DNA from 2 places in the Geodermatophilus normandii genome. Region 1 is predicted to be linked to the other one. Evidence: riboswitches for the same ligand, from Rfam matches in the RefSeq annotation. Region 1 holds a riboswitch; the other holds the start of a gene.
What was found. A riboswitch is a leader RNA that binds a small molecule or an ion and turns the genes downstream of it on or off. The one in region 1 is predicted to bind cyclic di-AMP.
Positions count from the first base shown of each region.

Region 2: another riboswitch for cyclic di-AMP. It lies ahead of JD79_RS13335 (C40 family peptidase); the one in region 1 lies ahead of JD79_RS24230 (transglycosylase family protein).

Region 1 is NZ_QGTX01000001.1:1,842,461-1,849,841, forward strand. It holds gene JD79_RS09110 (AMP-binding protein) at 1-700, opposite strand, end outside; gene JD79_RS09115 (o-succinylbenzoate synthase) at 789-1,748, shown strand; gene menD (2-succinyl-5-enolpyruvyl-6-hydroxy-3-cyclohexene-1-carboxylic-acid synthase) at 1,745-3,421, shown strand; cyclic di-AMP (ydaO/yuaA leader) riboswitch at 3,897-4,064, shown strand; gene JD79_RS24230 (transglycosylase family protein) at 4,069-4,821, shown strand; gene JD79_RS09130 (VldE C-terminal domain-containing protein) at 4,818-5,171, shown strand; gene JD79_RS09135 (class I SAM-dependent methyltransferase) at 5,235-5,855, opposite strand; gene JD79_RS09140 (isochorismate synthase) at 5,855-7,126, opposite strand; gene JD79_RS09145 (demethylmenaquinone methyltransferase) at 7,163-7,381, shown strand, end outside.
Region 2 is NZ_QGTX01000001.1:2,728,068-2,735,448, reverse strand. It holds gene JD79_RS13370 (fumarylacetoacetate hydrolase family protein) at 1-512, shown strand, start outside; gene JD79_RS13365 (phosphatase RsbU N-terminal domain-containing protein) at 536-838, opposite strand; gene JD79_RS13360 (STAS domain-containing protein) at 835-1,224, opposite strand; gene JD79_RS13355 (STAS domain-containing protein) at 1,221-2,135, opposite strand; gene JD79_RS13350 (sigma-70 family RNA polymerase sigma factor) at 2,132-3,211, opposite strand; gene JD79_RS13345 (hypothetical protein) at 3,284-3,607, opposite strand; gene JD79_RS13340 (DUF4352 domain-containing protein) at 4,135-4,749, opposite strand; gene JD79_RS22660 (hypothetical protein) at 4,994-5,152, opposite strand; cyclic di-AMP (ydaO/yuaA leader) riboswitch at 5,522-5,655, shown strand; gene JD79_RS13335 (C40 family peptidase) at 5,668-6,183, shown strand; gene JD79_RS13330 (GIY-YIG nuclease family protein) at 6,233-6,985, opposite strand; gene JD79_RS13325 (HNH endonuclease signature motif containing protein) at 7,096-7,381, shown strand, end outside.

The DNA.
Region 1 (7,381 bases):
GCACCGGGCCGGCGAGCGCGATGCCCTGCCCGTCCACGCGCACCCGCACGCCCTCGAGGGGGACGCCGTCGTAGACGCAGCCGCCGGCGGTCTCGGTCATGCCGTAGGTGGTCACGACCGCGACACCGGCCTCGCGCGCCCGCGCCAGGAGGGCCGGGTCGGTCGCCGCGCCGCCCACGAGGACGACGTCGAACGCGCGCAGCGCGGCGGTCGCCGAACCGAGGTGGCGGCGCAGCTGCGTGGGGACCAGCGCGGTGTAGCGGCGGCCGGCGGGCATCCGCGCGACCGCGGCGGCCAGGTCCTCGCCGGGTGCGGGCACGGTCGGGACGGTGCCGCCGAGGACGGACCGGACCAGCACCTGCAGCCCGGCGATCGCCGACACCGGGAGGGTCAGCAGCCAGGCGCCCGGCCCGCCGAGCCGGTGGTGCGTGGCCGCGGCCGAGGCGGCCAGTGCCGACGCCGGGAGGAGCACCCCCCGCCCGCCGCCGGTCGACCCGGAGGTGACGACGACGAGGTCGGCGCCCTCCTCGAGCGGCTCGTCCGGCGCGAGGACCCCGCGGGCCGCGGCGGCGGGCGGTCCGGACGGGAGGACGGCCAGCGGCGCGGCGCCGTCGAGGGCGGCGCGGACGGCGGGCAGCACCGTGCCGAGCAGGGTGTCGGGGGTGTCCGGCGCGGGGAGGACGGTCAGCTGCCGGGGCACGTCGGACCAGGCTACCGAAAGGACCTCCTGCCCCCGCCGCTCGCAGGCTCGCGGCGGGCCCCTGCAGGCGGGCCATACGCTGGCGGGCGTGATCACCGTCGCCGGCCTCCCCGCGGGGATCGACCGGGTGGCGGTGTGGTCGGTGCCGATGCGCACGCGCTTCCGCGGCATCGACGTCCGCGACGGCGTGCTGGTGCGCGGCCCGGCCGGCTGGGGCGAGTTCTCCCCGTTCTGGGACTACGGCGTGACCGAGAGCCGGCGCTGGTGGGCGGCCGCGGCGGAGGCGGCCCTCGAGGGCTGGCCCGCGCCGGTGCGCTCGTCCGTGCCGGTCAACGTGACCGTCCCCGCCGTGGACGCCGACCGCGCGCACGCGATCGTGACGGCGTCGGGCTGCCGCACGGCGAAGGTCAAGGTCGCCGAGCCGGGCCAGACCGCCGCCGACGACCGGGCCCGCGTGGAGGCCGTCCGCGACGCCCTCGGCCCCGCCGGAGCGGTCCGGGTGGACGCCAACGCCGCCTGGGACGTCGACACCGCGGTCGCGCGGATCCGGGAGCTGGACCGGGTGGGCCTGGAGTACGTCGAGCAGCCCTGCGCCACCCTGGCCGAGCTCGCCGTGCTGCGCCGCCGCGTCGACGTCCGGATCGCCGTGGACGAGGGCGTGCGCGGCGCCGGCGACCCGCTCGGCGTCGACCTGCGGGAGGCCGGTGACGTCGTCGTCCTCAAGGTGCAGCCGCTGGGCGGGGTGCGCGCGGCGCTGCGGGTGGCCGAGGCGCACGGCCTGCCGTGCGTGGTGTCGTCGGCGCTGGAGTCCTCGGTGGGCATCGCCGCGGGCGTGGCGCTGGCCGCCGCGCTGCCGGAGCTCCCCTTCGCCTGCGGCCTGGCCACGGTCGCGCTGCTCGACGGCGACGTCACCGGCGCCCCGCTGCTGCCCGTCGACGGCGCGCTGCCGGTGGCCCGTCCCGAGCCCGACCGGCTGGCCGGCGTCCCGGCCCCCGACGACGTGGCCGCGCGGTGGGCGCAGCGGCTCGGTGCGGTGCTCGCCGCGTGAACCCCTCCACCGCACTGGCCCGCGTGCTGGTCGACGAGCTCGTGCGCGGCGGGGTCCGCGACGCCGTCGTCGCGCCCGGGTCGCGCTCGGCACCGGTGGCGCTGGCGCTGGCGGCCGCCGAGCGGGACGGGCGGCTGCGGCTGCACGTGCGGATCGACGAGCGGACGGCGTCCTTCCTCGCCGTCGGCCTGGCCCGCGCCTCCGGCCGGCCGGTGCCGGTGCTCACCACCTCCGGGACGGCCACCGCCCACCTGCACGCCGCGGTGCTCGAGGCCGACGTCAGCGGGGTGCCGCTGCTGGCGCTGACCGCCGACCGGCCGCCGGAGCTGCGCGCCACCGGGGCCAACCAGACGATCGAGCAGCCCGGGCTCTACGGCGACGCCGTGCGCTGGGCGGCCGACGTCGGCGTGCCCGAGGCCGGCCGCGAGGCGGTGCAGAACCGGTACTGGCGCTCGGTGGTGTCGCGGGCGCTGCTGGCGGCCACCGGCGCGCTGTCGGGCGACCCGGGGCCGGTGCAGCTGAACCTGCCCCTGCGCGACCCGCTGCTGCCCGACGGCGAGCCCGCGCTGGAGGGCCCGTGGGCCGGCCGGGACGACGGCGCGCCGTGGACCGCGGGCACGCCGGCGTCGCTGCCGGCCGAGCCCCTCGCGCAGGGGCCGCGCACGCTCGTCGTCGCCGGGGACGGGCCGCCCGCCGTCGGGCGCGCCTGGGCCGCCGGCGCCGCCGCGGCCGGCTGGCCGGTGGTCGCCGAGCCGAGCGGCGGGGCCTGGACCGACGGCGCCGTCCGCGGCGGGGCGTTGCTGCTCGGCGTCGCCGACTGGGTCGACGCCCACCGGCCCGAGCGCGTGGTGGTCGTGGGCCGCCCCACGCTGTCCCGGCCGGTGTCGGCGCTGCTGGCCGACCCGCGGGTGCGCGTGGAGACCGTCGTGACCACACCCCGCTGGCCCGACGCCGGCCGCTCGGCGACGCTGGTCACCCGCGCCGCGCCGCCGTCGGGCCCGCCGGCCGACGACGGCTGGGCCGCGGCCTGGCGGGCGGCCGGCGCCCGGGTGGGCGCGACCGTCGACGCCGCCCTCGAGGCCGAGACGGGCCTGACCGCCGCCCGGCTGGCCCGCGACGTCGTCGCCGCGCTGCCGGCGGGCGCGCTGCTGGTGCTCGGCTCCTCGACGCCGGTGCGCGACGTCGACCGGCTCGCCGTGCCGCGCGGGGACCTGACCGTGCTGGCCAACCGCGGCGTCGCCGGCATCGACGGCACGGTGTCCACCGCCGTGGGGGCGGCCCTGGCGCACGGCGGCCCGGCGGTGGCGCTGATGGGCGACCTCACGTTCCTGCACGACCTGCAGGGGCTGCTCACCGGCGACGGCGAGGCGCGTCCGGACCTCACCGTGGTGGTCCCCGACAACGACGGCGGCGGGATCTTCGCCCAGCTCGAGCCGGGCCGGCCGGCGTACGCCCGCGACTACCGGCGGGTGTTCGGCACCCCGCACGGCCGCGACCTGGTCGGCGTCGCACGGGCCATGGGCTGGGAGGCGGCGGCGATCGGCTCGGCGGACGAGCTGCCGGCCGCCCTGGCGTCCGGCGGCCCTCGGGTGGTCGTCGTCCGCACCGACCAGCGCGCCGAGGCCGACCTGGCCGGATCCCTCCGCGAGGCCGCGGGCCGCGCGCTGGCCTGAGCGGGGTCAGGAGCGCCGCATCTGCTGCAGCGACCAGGCGTTCCCGTCGGGGTCGGCGGAGAACGCGGAGCGAGCCCGGGGCTCCCTCGGGGCCGAGCCGCTGGACCTCGGTGGTCTCCACGCCGCGCCCGACGAGCTCGACGCGCACCGCGTCCGGGCGGCCGGTCGCTGCCGGGGCGCATGGGGTGCGTCACACGACGGCGTCGCGCGGAGGGGCGCGGCCCGTCCCGACGCGGCCGACCCACGGCGGACGGAACGGTCCGTCGACGCGGGGCGAACAGCGCGTTCCGGAATCCCACGGGCGGCTGCGCCGGCCGCCTCCTCCGGTCACGGCGACGTCACGTGGTTCCCCAGGGGCCCCGTGGCGACACCGGATGTGAGCGCCGTCACGACGACAGTTCACATGACCATATGTAACGTTTTGGCTGCGCTCAGCAAATGAGAGCGCGGCGCCGGTCCGCCAAACCCTGCCCACCGGTCGCCCACGTCAACTCCCAGGGCAGGGGTGGGGGACCCACTTCCGGCGCGCGACGGCTCACGGGGGCCTGTCCTTGCGCGCCTCGGGGTGAAGCCGCGGACCGCGGCCGGGCACCGATCGCCCGAACCCGACAGCTCACCTCGCCGGCGGCGATCGGGAGATCATCCTCATGCCCAAGCACCGCGCACCCCGCTATGTCCGCACCAAGTCCGTCATCGCCAAGGCCCCCGTCGCGGCCGGCGCCGCGGCCGTCGGGCTCGGCGTCCTGAGCACGCCCGCCGCCTCGGCCTCCGCCGGCCACGACTGGTCCGGCGTCGCCCAGTGCGAGTCCAGTGGCAACTGGGCCATCAACACCGGCAACGGCTACTACGGCGGCCTGCAGTTCAGCCAGTCGACCTGGGCCGCGTTCGGCGGCACCGACCTCGCCGCGCGCGCCGACCTCGCCACCCCCGCCCAGCAGGTGCAGATCGCCGAGGCGGTCCTCGCCGGGCAGGGCATCGGCGCGTGGCCGTCCTGCGGGAAGTACCTGGCCGGCGGCACGACCGCGGCCGCCGCCGAGGCGCCCGCGGCCGCTCCCGTGGCCGAGGCCCCGCGGCCGCCCCGCCGCCGAGCAGCCGACGCCCGAGGCCGTCACCGAGGACTACACCGTCCGCTGGGGCGACACGGTCGCCAAGATCGCCGCCGCGCACGACCAGAGCTGGCGCGAGCTGTACCAGCGCAACGTCGACGTCATCGGCTCGAACCCGAACCGGATCTACCCGGGCCAGGTCCTCGCCGTCAGCGGCCCGGCCGCCGAGGCCCCGCGGCGGCCGAGGCGCCCGCCGCGCCCGCCGCCGCCGCCGGCAACGCGGCCCGGCCGCCACCCCGCCGATCGCGCAGGCGGCCCCGGAGGTCGCGCCGACGTCGGCGACCGCGCACGTGACCAACACCGCCGGCGCGCTCAAGCCGGCGGCGCAGGCCGCGGCGGACGCCGTCGTCAGCAACGTGCCGGGCGCCGCCGACATCACCCTCGGCGGCACCCGCGCCAGCGCGGTCGACCCGGCCGGGCACCCGTCCGGCCTGGCCGTGGACTACATGGTCATGTCCGACGCCGCCCTCGGTGACGCGATCGCCCAGTACCACATCGACCACTGGGCCGAGCTCGGCGTCGAGTACGTCATCTGGCAGCAGCGGATCCTGACCTCGCCGGACGCCGCCTGGCGGGCGATGGAGGACCGCGGCGGCGTGACCGCGAACCACTTCGACCACGTGCACGTGAACTACGCGGGCTGATCCCCGCCCCGACGAGGGCCCCGACCGCACTCCGCGGCCGGGGCCCTCGTCGTCCCCGGCGACTCAGCCGGGCCGGCGCCAGACCAGCGAGTACCGCCAGAACACCCGCCGCCGCACCCGCACGCCGGGGAGCACCGTGCGCGCCCGCGCCCGCACCTCCCGGGTGGTGAGCACCGGGTCGCGCACCGGCATCCCGGGCGTCCCCCCGCCGCCCCGCCGGCCGCGGACGAGGTCCCCGATCCCCAGGACCCGGTCCAGGACCGCGGCCAGCGCCTCGACCGGCAGGTCACGGGGGAGGTCGGTGCGGGGCAGCGCCACCATCGCCAGCACGCCCCCGGGCCGCACCGCGGCGGCGAGCGTCCGCAGCGCCTCCTCCAGCGGCAGGTGGTGCAGCACGCTCATCCCGACGACGGCGTCGTAGCCGCCGTCGGGGAGCGGCACCGTCAGCACGTCGGCCCCCACGACGCGGACGTTGCCCGGCACCCGCCCCCGGGCCAGCGCGACCATCTCCGGGGACCGCTCGACGGCGTCCACCGCGGCGGCCCGCCGGGCGAGGACGGCGGCGAGGTCGCCGGCGCCGCAGCCGACCTCGAGGACCCGCTCGCAGCGGTCCGGCAGGGCCCGCAGCAGCAGCGGCCAGTAGATCGCGTTGTGGTCCCGGCGCAGGTCCGGGACCAGCCGCATCAGCCCTCCAGCGCGGCCTGGAACGCGGCGAACTTCGACTGGGTCTCGGCCAGCTCGGCAGCGGGGTCGGACCCGGCGACGATGCCGCAGCCGGCGAACAGCCGCGCCGAGCACGGGTCGGAGTCGCCCAGCTGCGCGCAGCGCAGGGCCAGGCCGAACTCGCCGTCGCCCCGCCCGTCGAGCCAGCCCACCGGCCCGGCGTAGCGGTCGCGGCCCATGCCCTCGAGCTCGGCGATGACCGCCGCGGCGCGGTCGGGCGGGGTGCCGCAGACGGCGGCGGTCGGGTGGACGGCGTCGACGAGCTCGAGCAGTCCGGCCCGCCCGCGCGCGCCCGAGCGTCGCTGGGTCCCGACGACGTCGGTGGCCAGGTGGCGCACGTTGGCCAGCGTGAGCAGCGAGGGGCCGTCCGGCACCGACAGGGCGGTGCAGTACGGGTCCAGCGCCCGCACCAGCGAGTCGACGGCGAGGGCGTGCTCGGCGCGGTCCTTGGCGCTGGACAGCAGGCCCGCGGCCAGGCGCTCGTCCTCGGCGCCCGCGCCCCGCGGGGCGGTGCCGGCCAGTACCCGCGCCGACAGCTGCCGGCCGGTGCGGCGCAGCAGCAGCTCCGGCGTGGCGCCGAGCAGGCCGTCGACGGCGAAGGTCCAGCAGTCGGGGAACCGCTCGGCGAGCCGGCCGAGCAGCCGGCGCGGGTCGAGGGGCACGTCGGCGGTGACCAGCAGGTCGCGGGCCAGCACCACCTTGGCGAGGTCGCCGTCGCCGATGCGGTCCACGGCGGCCGACACCGCGCCGCACCAGGTGGCCGGGTCGAGGGCGCCGTCGGCGTAGCGGAGCCGGGACGGCGGTGGGAGCAGCGGCTCGCGGGAGGCGGGCAGGACGTCGCGCGGGTCCGCGTCGCCGGTGGTGGTCACCCAGGCCACGCCGCCGCGGCGGCCGACCACGACCTCCGGGACGACGAACACCGACGTCCCCGCGGCCGGGTCGAAGGCGATGCTGGCGAACACGACCGGGCCGGAGCCGGGCACGCCCACCCCGTCGTCGGTCGATCCGGCGGTCCGCTCTGCCCACCAGGCAGCGGCCTCGGCCAGCGCGCCCGGGCCGGAGACCTCCAGGCGGTCGGCCTCGCCCCAGCCGACCAGTCCCTCGCCGCGGCGCACCCAGGACACCGCGCCCTCGCGGGGCAGCAGGTGCAGCAGGTCGGGGGAGTCGGGCAGCGCGACCGTGGTGGACGCGGGCGCGGCGGCGTCCCGCGAGGTCACCGCCGCTGCCGTCACGCTCCCCAGCGTAGGCAGCCGGTAGCGTCGACCGCCGTGGCAGACCGGCGAGACAGCGCACACACCGCCGGGCGGCGGGCCGGTCTGGACAAGCAGCCGCACGAGGTGGCGGCCATGTTCGACGGCGTCGCGCGCCGCTACGACCTCACCAACACCGTGCTCTCCGGCGGCCGCGACGTGTCCTGGCGGCGGGCCACGCGGGAGGCGCTGGGCGCCCGGCCGGGGGACGTCGTCCTGGACGTGGCCGCCGGCACC
Region 2 (7,381 bases), 890 kb from region 1:
ACCTGACGCCGGAGCAGGCCGAGGCGGCGATCGCCGGGTACACGGTGTTCGTCGACTGGAGCGCCCGCGACGTGCAGCGGGTGGAGTCGCAGGTCGGCCTGGGCCCGGCGAAGGGCAAGGACGGCGCGACGACGCTCGGCCCGGTGCTGGTGACGCCCGACGAGCTGGAGCCCCACCGCTCCGGCGCCGGGTACGCGCTGCGCATGGCGGCCGCGGTCGACGGCGTCGAGCAGGGCGGCGGCAGCTGGGCCGACATCCGCTGGTCGTTCGGCCAGATGCTGGCCTACGCCTCGCGCGGCACCGAGCTGCGGCCCGGCGACGTCGTCGGCAGCGGCACGGTCGGCACCGGCTGCCTGCTGGAGCTGCGGTCGCTGCACGGTGAGGACCGGCACCCGTGGCTGCGCCCGGGCGCGGAGGTCTCGGTGACGGTCGAGGGGATCGGCACGGTGACCGCGCCGATCGTCGCCGGTCCCGAGCCCGTCCCGCTCGGCCCGGCCGCCTCCGGGTCCTGAGGTCCTGCCCCGAGGCGGGGCGGTCAGCCGGGGCGGCCGCGGCCGCCGGGGGAACGCCGCTGCGACATGTCGTAGCTGGCGACCAGCTCGAGCAGGAAGTCCGACGCCGCCTCGGCCACCGCCGGCACCTCGTCGGGAGGGGTGTCGCGCAGCACCTCCAGCAGGACGTCGTGGTGCACGCGGACCACCTCCAGGAGGCTGATGTCCGCAGCGAGCGCGGAGCGCCCCAGCTGGTAGCCGGCGGCGAGCGCGGACTCCTCGCGGCGGCCGAGGTGGCGCAGGAACGCCGCCCGGTGGTCACGGTGGAGGTCCGCGATCGTGGTCACCGCGCCGGGCCGATCGACGCGCCGGTCACCGCGGCGAGGTGGGTGAGTCCCTCCTCCAGGTCCAGCGCCGTCACCAGGGACCCGGTGTCCATGCCGAGCTGGACGATGACGAACGCGACGTCGGGCTGGAAGCCGACGATCACCGTCTGCGCGCCCCGCAGCCGCGCCATGTCGGCGATGCCGCGCAGGGTGCGGGTGGCGAAGGAGTCGACGACGTCGAGGGCCGCGACGTCGATGATGACGCCCTTGGCGCGGTCCCGGCCGATCCGGTCGACCAGGTCCGCCCGGAACCGCTCCAGCTGTGAGTCGTCCAGGGCGGTGTGTATCGAGGCGATCAGGATGGCGCCCTGCCGCAGGATCGAGAACAGCCGTGGCCCGGCGGTCATGGCGCCGGCGCTCCCTCGGGACGGGCCGGCGCGTAGCCCAGCATCCGCTCGGCCTCCTCCAGGCCGCCCTGCAGGTCGCCGATCGTCGCCATCTTGCTCAGGTCGACGCCGATGGTGACCAGGGTCTGGGCGATGTCCGGCGAGAGCCCGGTGATGATGACGCTGGCCCCCATCAGCCGGGACGCGTCGACGGTCTGGACCAGGTGGTTGGCCACCGTCTCGTCCATCCCGGGCACGCCGGTGATGTCGATGACGACGACCTTGGCCCGGTGGGTGCGGATGCCGCCGAGCAGCTGGACGGTCAGCTGCCGGGCGCGCTCGCTGTCGAGGATCCCGATGATCGGCAGGATCAGCAGCCGCTCGCGGACGGGGAGCACCGGCGTCGACAGCTCCCGGATGGAGTCCTGCTGCTGCCGGATGACCCGCTCGCGCTCGTCGACGAAGCTGACCGCGACGGTGTTGGCGATGCGGTTGGCGGCCGGCTCGTAGGCGTCCAGGACCCGGTTGAGCATGCCGAAGTCGCGCTGGTACTTCTCGAACAGCGAGCGGGCGAGCACGTCGCGCAGCAGCAGCACGATGCCGACGACCTCGTGGGTCTCCACGCCGCGCGGGATGATCCGCTCGGAGAGGTCGCGGGCGTACTGCTGCAGCGCCGCCACGCTGCCGGTCTCGAGCACCTCGACGTAGTTGTCGTACACGGAGGTCGTCTCGGCCGACATCTCCTGGCTGGTCATGGCCTGCAGCAGGTTCTCCTCGCGGATCCGGGACGCCCACTCCTGGCGCAGCTTCGTGCGGTGCTCGCGCAGGTGCGCGACGAGCTCGGGGAGCAGGGCCATCTCGTCGGGGCCCAGCGTCCGCGGGGACTCGGCCCGGGCTCCTCCACGGTTGCCGTCGTCCTGCGTGCCGGTCATCGCTCTCCCCACCACTTCGTCATGGTCACGGTGGTGCCGCGGCCCACCTCGGACACGATCGCGAACTCGTCCATCAGCCGGCGGGCGCCGGGCAGTCCCAGGCCCAGCCCGTCGTAGGTGCTGTAGCCGTCGCGCAGGGCGCGGTCGACGTCGGGGATGCCGGGACCGACGTCGCGCGCGACGATGCGGATCCCCGGCCGCGGCTCCTCCAGGACCTCGATGACGACCTCGCCGGAGTCGGCGAACTTGACGATGTTGCGGGTCACCTCGGACACGGCGGTGGCGATCGCGGTCAGGTCGGTCGGGGGGAAGCCGATCCCGGTCGCGGCCTCGCGGGCGGCCGAGCGGGCGGCCACGACGTCGGCGTCGGACTGCACGGGCACGCGGACGTCGGCGTCCCGGTTCCGGCCCCGCCCCACGAGCGGCTCGCTGAGCCGAGCGCAGAGGTCGCACTCGAGCAGGTGGCGGGCGGCGTCGACCTCGCGCTGCCGGCGGCGGTCGCCGCTGGAGAGGGCCAGCAGCACCGGCCGGCACCGGTCGGTCGGGGGCTCGGTGTTCTCGAGGACGAGCAGGTACTCCACCCGCAGCCGCGCGCGGGTCCGGTTGAGCTGGGCGGCCACCGCGCCCGCCGTGGACCCCAGCTCCGCCGCGAGCGACCGGGTGTCCTGCCCGGACACCTCGTGGGCGAGCAGCGTCGCGCGCTCCCGGTCGCTCAGCCGGGTCAGGGCCGCGGTGACCGCCTCGCGGTCCTCCTGCACGAGGACGTCCTCGTCCGGCGCCTCCGGCGGGCGGAGGTCGACGACGCGGTGCTGGTTGCGCCGCTGGCGGTCCTGGTCCCGCCAGAGGGAGGCGACGACGTTGCGGGCCGTCACGATGGCGTAGGGCTCGAGCATCCCCGGCTCGACGCGCCCGGACGCGGCGAGCACCCGGGTCAGCGTCTCCTGCACCAGGTCGTCCGCGGTCGCGTGGTCGGGGACCCGGGCGGCGACGATCCGCCGGACGAGCGGGATCAGCGCCGTGATCTCGGCGGGCGACGGCCCGTCCTGGGCCGGGCCGGCCCGCCCCGCGGCGGCCATGGCGGAAAGCTACGCCGCGCGTCCCGGCTCCGCCTCCCCTTCCGCTCCCGCTCCCGGCGGGGAACCGCCTGCTCAGCACCGCTGCCCGGGCGGCCCGCCCCGCACGGGCCGCACCCCGAGCCGCACGAGGATGCGCTCGCCCCTGCGGCGGCGCTCGCGGGCCCGGTCGCGCAGCAGGCCCGCCAGCACGGGGCTGGCCGAACGGTCGGCGCGGCTCTCGAGGAACTGTGCCGCCGCCAGGTGGGTCGCCGCCCGGCGGAGTTCCTCCACGTGCTGGAGCCGCTCCTGCGACCCCCGGGGAGCCGGGACCCCGGGGGCGGCCGCCCGCTCCGCGCCTGCCCCGCCGGTCGTCCCGCTCGTCGTCCCGCTCGTCGTCGTGGCGCTGCTCGTCGTCATGGCGCTGCTCGCCTCCCTCGATCCCCCTGCACCGGTGACGACGCCGTCCCCGGGCCGGGATGACGCGGCGCGCCGGGACGCCGCCGTCGACGGGTCGGCGGTCACGCACGGTGTCCGGACGGGCGCTGACGCGGGCCGCCCCGGTCCATGACGCGGAGGTCCGGCGCCCGCGCGGCCCCGGCCCCGGCCCGCCGCGGGCCCGGCGCCGTCGCCGGCGTCCCCGCTCCCGTCATGCGGAGCGCGCCGGCGCCTCTCCTGTCCGTGGGCCGGTGCCGCCCCCACACCCGTGCCCCCGGCGGGGACGGCACCGGTTCGCGTGAACGGCGGGACCATCCCGCCGTGCACGCGCCCCGTCCGCCGGAGCATCGTCGTCACCGGGAACCGGGTCGTGTCCGCCCCGGTCGGGGTGTTGCTGGACGGAACTCGACTGCACCCCGATCCGGGCTCGCGAGCCCGGCCACATCATGGCTCGAAGACGACACAGGGGGTCCCGCCGGTCGGCGGAACCCCCTGTGGTTGAGCGCTGCTTACTGCAGGGCGACGGTCACGCCACCGGAGAACGCGGAGTCGTGCAGCTCGATGCCGCTGGGGGTCATGCCGGCCGGGACGTCGAAGACGACCTTGCTGTTGAGCGTGTTGCCGGGGTTGATCTCCTCGTAGAGCGAGGACGAGTCCTGCAGGTAGAAGGCAGCCTCGCTGTCGGCGCTGAACTCCTGGCCCTCGGCGTTGAGCAGGGTGGCGTTCTCACCGAAGAAGCCCTGCGCCTCACTGCCGATGTTGCTCACCGTCACGTCGACGATGCAGAACTGCCCCTGCGCTTGCGTGCTGAGGTACTCGTCGCCGAGCTCGGTCTGCGAGCAGTCGACGCCGTTGACGACGAACTGGAAGTCGCCGTCGGCCGCCGGCTGACCGATGCCGACGGCGCTGGCCTCGGTGGCGTCCCCGGAGTCGGCGCTGGCCGCGCCGTTGTCGCCCGGAGCCTCGGCTGAACCGGTGTCGGCACCGCCGCCCTTGTTCGCGTTGACGCCGATGATGATGACGACGATCGCGGCGAGGACGAGGAACCAGGCCTTCTTGTAGAACGGCTTCTTCGGGGCAGGAGCAGGCACGGGCTGCTGCGGGAGCGGCGGAGAGTAGGTCATCGGATCCCCCGGGGGTGAGAGCCCGAGAAGCGGGGGTCGCTGCACATGTCTGCTGCACCGCCACCGGGCGTGACACACGGGACAGTGACACGGCCGCGTCCCGGAACGACCCATATCGGTACGGAGTCGTCCTCAGCACTCACAGGTGTCTCATGCGCAGCGGCGGAAACGGAGGTCACGAAGCCGGGGACGCACCGCGGCCCCCGTCCCGGAAGGGACGGGGGCCGCGGTCGAGCGTGCGGGGTCAGTACCCGCGACCGGTCGGTCGCGTGCCGCCACCCTTGTTCTTGGCCTGGTAGTCCCGGATGAACTGCTTGATCTTCGCCTGGTTCTGCGGCTTCCGGAGCTCCTGGACGACCTTCGCGGCGACGCCCGAGGCGATCACGTTCCTCAACATGCCCATGGGGGTGCTCCCTCCTCTCGACTGCTCCAACGGGTGCCCCGACAACGGGCGGGCCAACCGTCGAGATCCCGGCGACCTCCGCGGGCGTGGCGGGCCGCTGACCCGGAGTGCGGGCGCACCGTCTCGTCCTTTCTCGTCGGGCCCGGCGTGTCCGTGCCGCCCGGGCGGCCGCCGGCCGGGTGCTGCGCCGCCGTCCGTGGTGGTGACGGTGGCGTGTCGGATCCGCGGCCGGCGTCAAGTCGGGAGGCCGGGCCCGGGCGTGGCGCGGCCTCGGTCCGGTGGAGGGGCCCGCAACCGCTCCCTACCGTCGTCGCGGACCGGCCGGGGCCCTCGTCACCACCCGCGTGACACCCGCCGGACACGCCGAACCGGATGCCGGCACCCAGCCGGTACCCGGGCCGGGGACCCACCGCAGTCCTGGGGTGGAGCGCGATCCGTCGCGCCGGGCGACTCCCCCGTCCGAACCCGTCAGCTAACCCGGTAGGCGGCCGTGGAGAACAGGAGAACCGTCGTCGATGACGACCACTCGCACGTCCCTCGCTCGTCGCTCGTTCCGCGGTGTCGCCGTCGCCGCCATCGCCGGGGCCGGCATCGCCCTCTCGCCCCTCCCCGCCTCCGCTGCTGCAGGGGGCGTCGGCACCACCGCGACCGTGGCCGCCGCCCCAGCGCCTGCTCCCAACGGCGCGGCCCAGATCGCCGTCGACACCGCCCTGGCCCAGCGCGGTGACATGTACGTGTACGGCGCCGCCGGCCCGAACACGTTCGACTGCTCCGGGCTGACCAGCTACGCCTACAAGGCCGCGGGCATCACGATCCCGCGCACCTCGAAGGCCCAGTCGACGTTCGGCACCCCGGTGGCGAAGGCCGACCTCAAGCCGGGCGACCTGGTGTTCTTCTACAGCCCCGTGTCGCACGTGGGCATGTACATCGGCAACGGCCAGATGGTGCACGCCTCGACCGCCGGCAAGCCGGTGGCCGTGGTCAACCTGGACTCGATGCCGAGCTACGCGGGCGCACGCCGCGTCGCCTGACGCACGCTCTCGACGGCGCCCCGGCCCTCGTGGCCGGGGCGCCGCCGTGTCAGGTGGGCAGGGCCTTCCGACGGCGGGTGAGCGCGCGGCGCAGGTCGGTCCTCGGGACGTCGCGGAGGTTGAGGGGCGGGTCGGCGAGCTCGAGCAGCCGCTCCTCCCCCGGCGCCACCGACTCGATCGGCAGCGGGAGGACCGCGACCCGCAGGTGCCGGTGCATCCAGCCGGTCAGCTCCTGCCCGTCGACGGCCGGACCGCCCTCCGGGGACAGGCAGGCGCTCAGCGTGAGCCGGAAGGTGGAGAACTGCCGGCGGCCACCGAGGTGCATCGTGGCGATGCGGCCCCACAGCGTGTTGCTCGACCGCACGCCGCTCGGCCGGATGCCCCCGGCGCGGCCCGCGTAGACGAGGCCCGGCACCACCTCGTGCCCGAGACCCCGGGTCAGGTCGGCCGCGCCCTGGTCGTCGGCCCACCAGCTGTAGAGCCCCGGCTCGTTGCTCGCGGCTCGGCCGGCGGCGAGGAAGTCTGCGGGCGTCGCGGCGTTCAGCGCGTCGAGGAGCGGGGTGACGCTGGGGACCTCGCTCCGCCAGCTCTCCGTCCGCTCGCTCGTCCGGAAGCCCAGCTCTCGCAGGGCCCGGTGGGCAGCCCGGGTGGTGACGCGGCTCCGGTCGCCAGCGACCGCAAGGGTCACCACCTGTCGCAGCGGCCAGCGGACGCCGTCGACGTCGACCCAGTGCGTGCGGACCGCCCGTGGCACGTGGCCGTGCAGCGCCGCCCTCAGGGCCGTGGCGTCGTCGAGTTCCATCCCGGTCGCCCTACCCACGAGGTCGTCGACAGCTTCTGCTCCTGACCGATTAGCGCTTTGACCTGCGGTTTCAGGTTGAGGGGACCACTGCGGTGGCGTACAATTCGTACATGTGTTCGGGTGATCCAGGGAGCGGTGACGTCCTCGACGGCGTCGCCGCGCTGGTCGCCGAGCGCAACCGGATCGACGCCGCCCTGGCCCGCCGGGTGCGGGCGGCGGAGCTGTCGCAGGCGCCCGAGCGGGACGGGCAGCGGTCGATGACCTCCTGGCTGCGCGGGCACTGCCGGCTCTCGGGTTCCGAGGCGTCGCGGCTGGTGCGCAACGGGCGGGCGCTGGCGCACCTGCCCGCCCTCGCCGAGGCGCACGACGCCGGCCTGGTGTCCGCCGAGCAGGTCG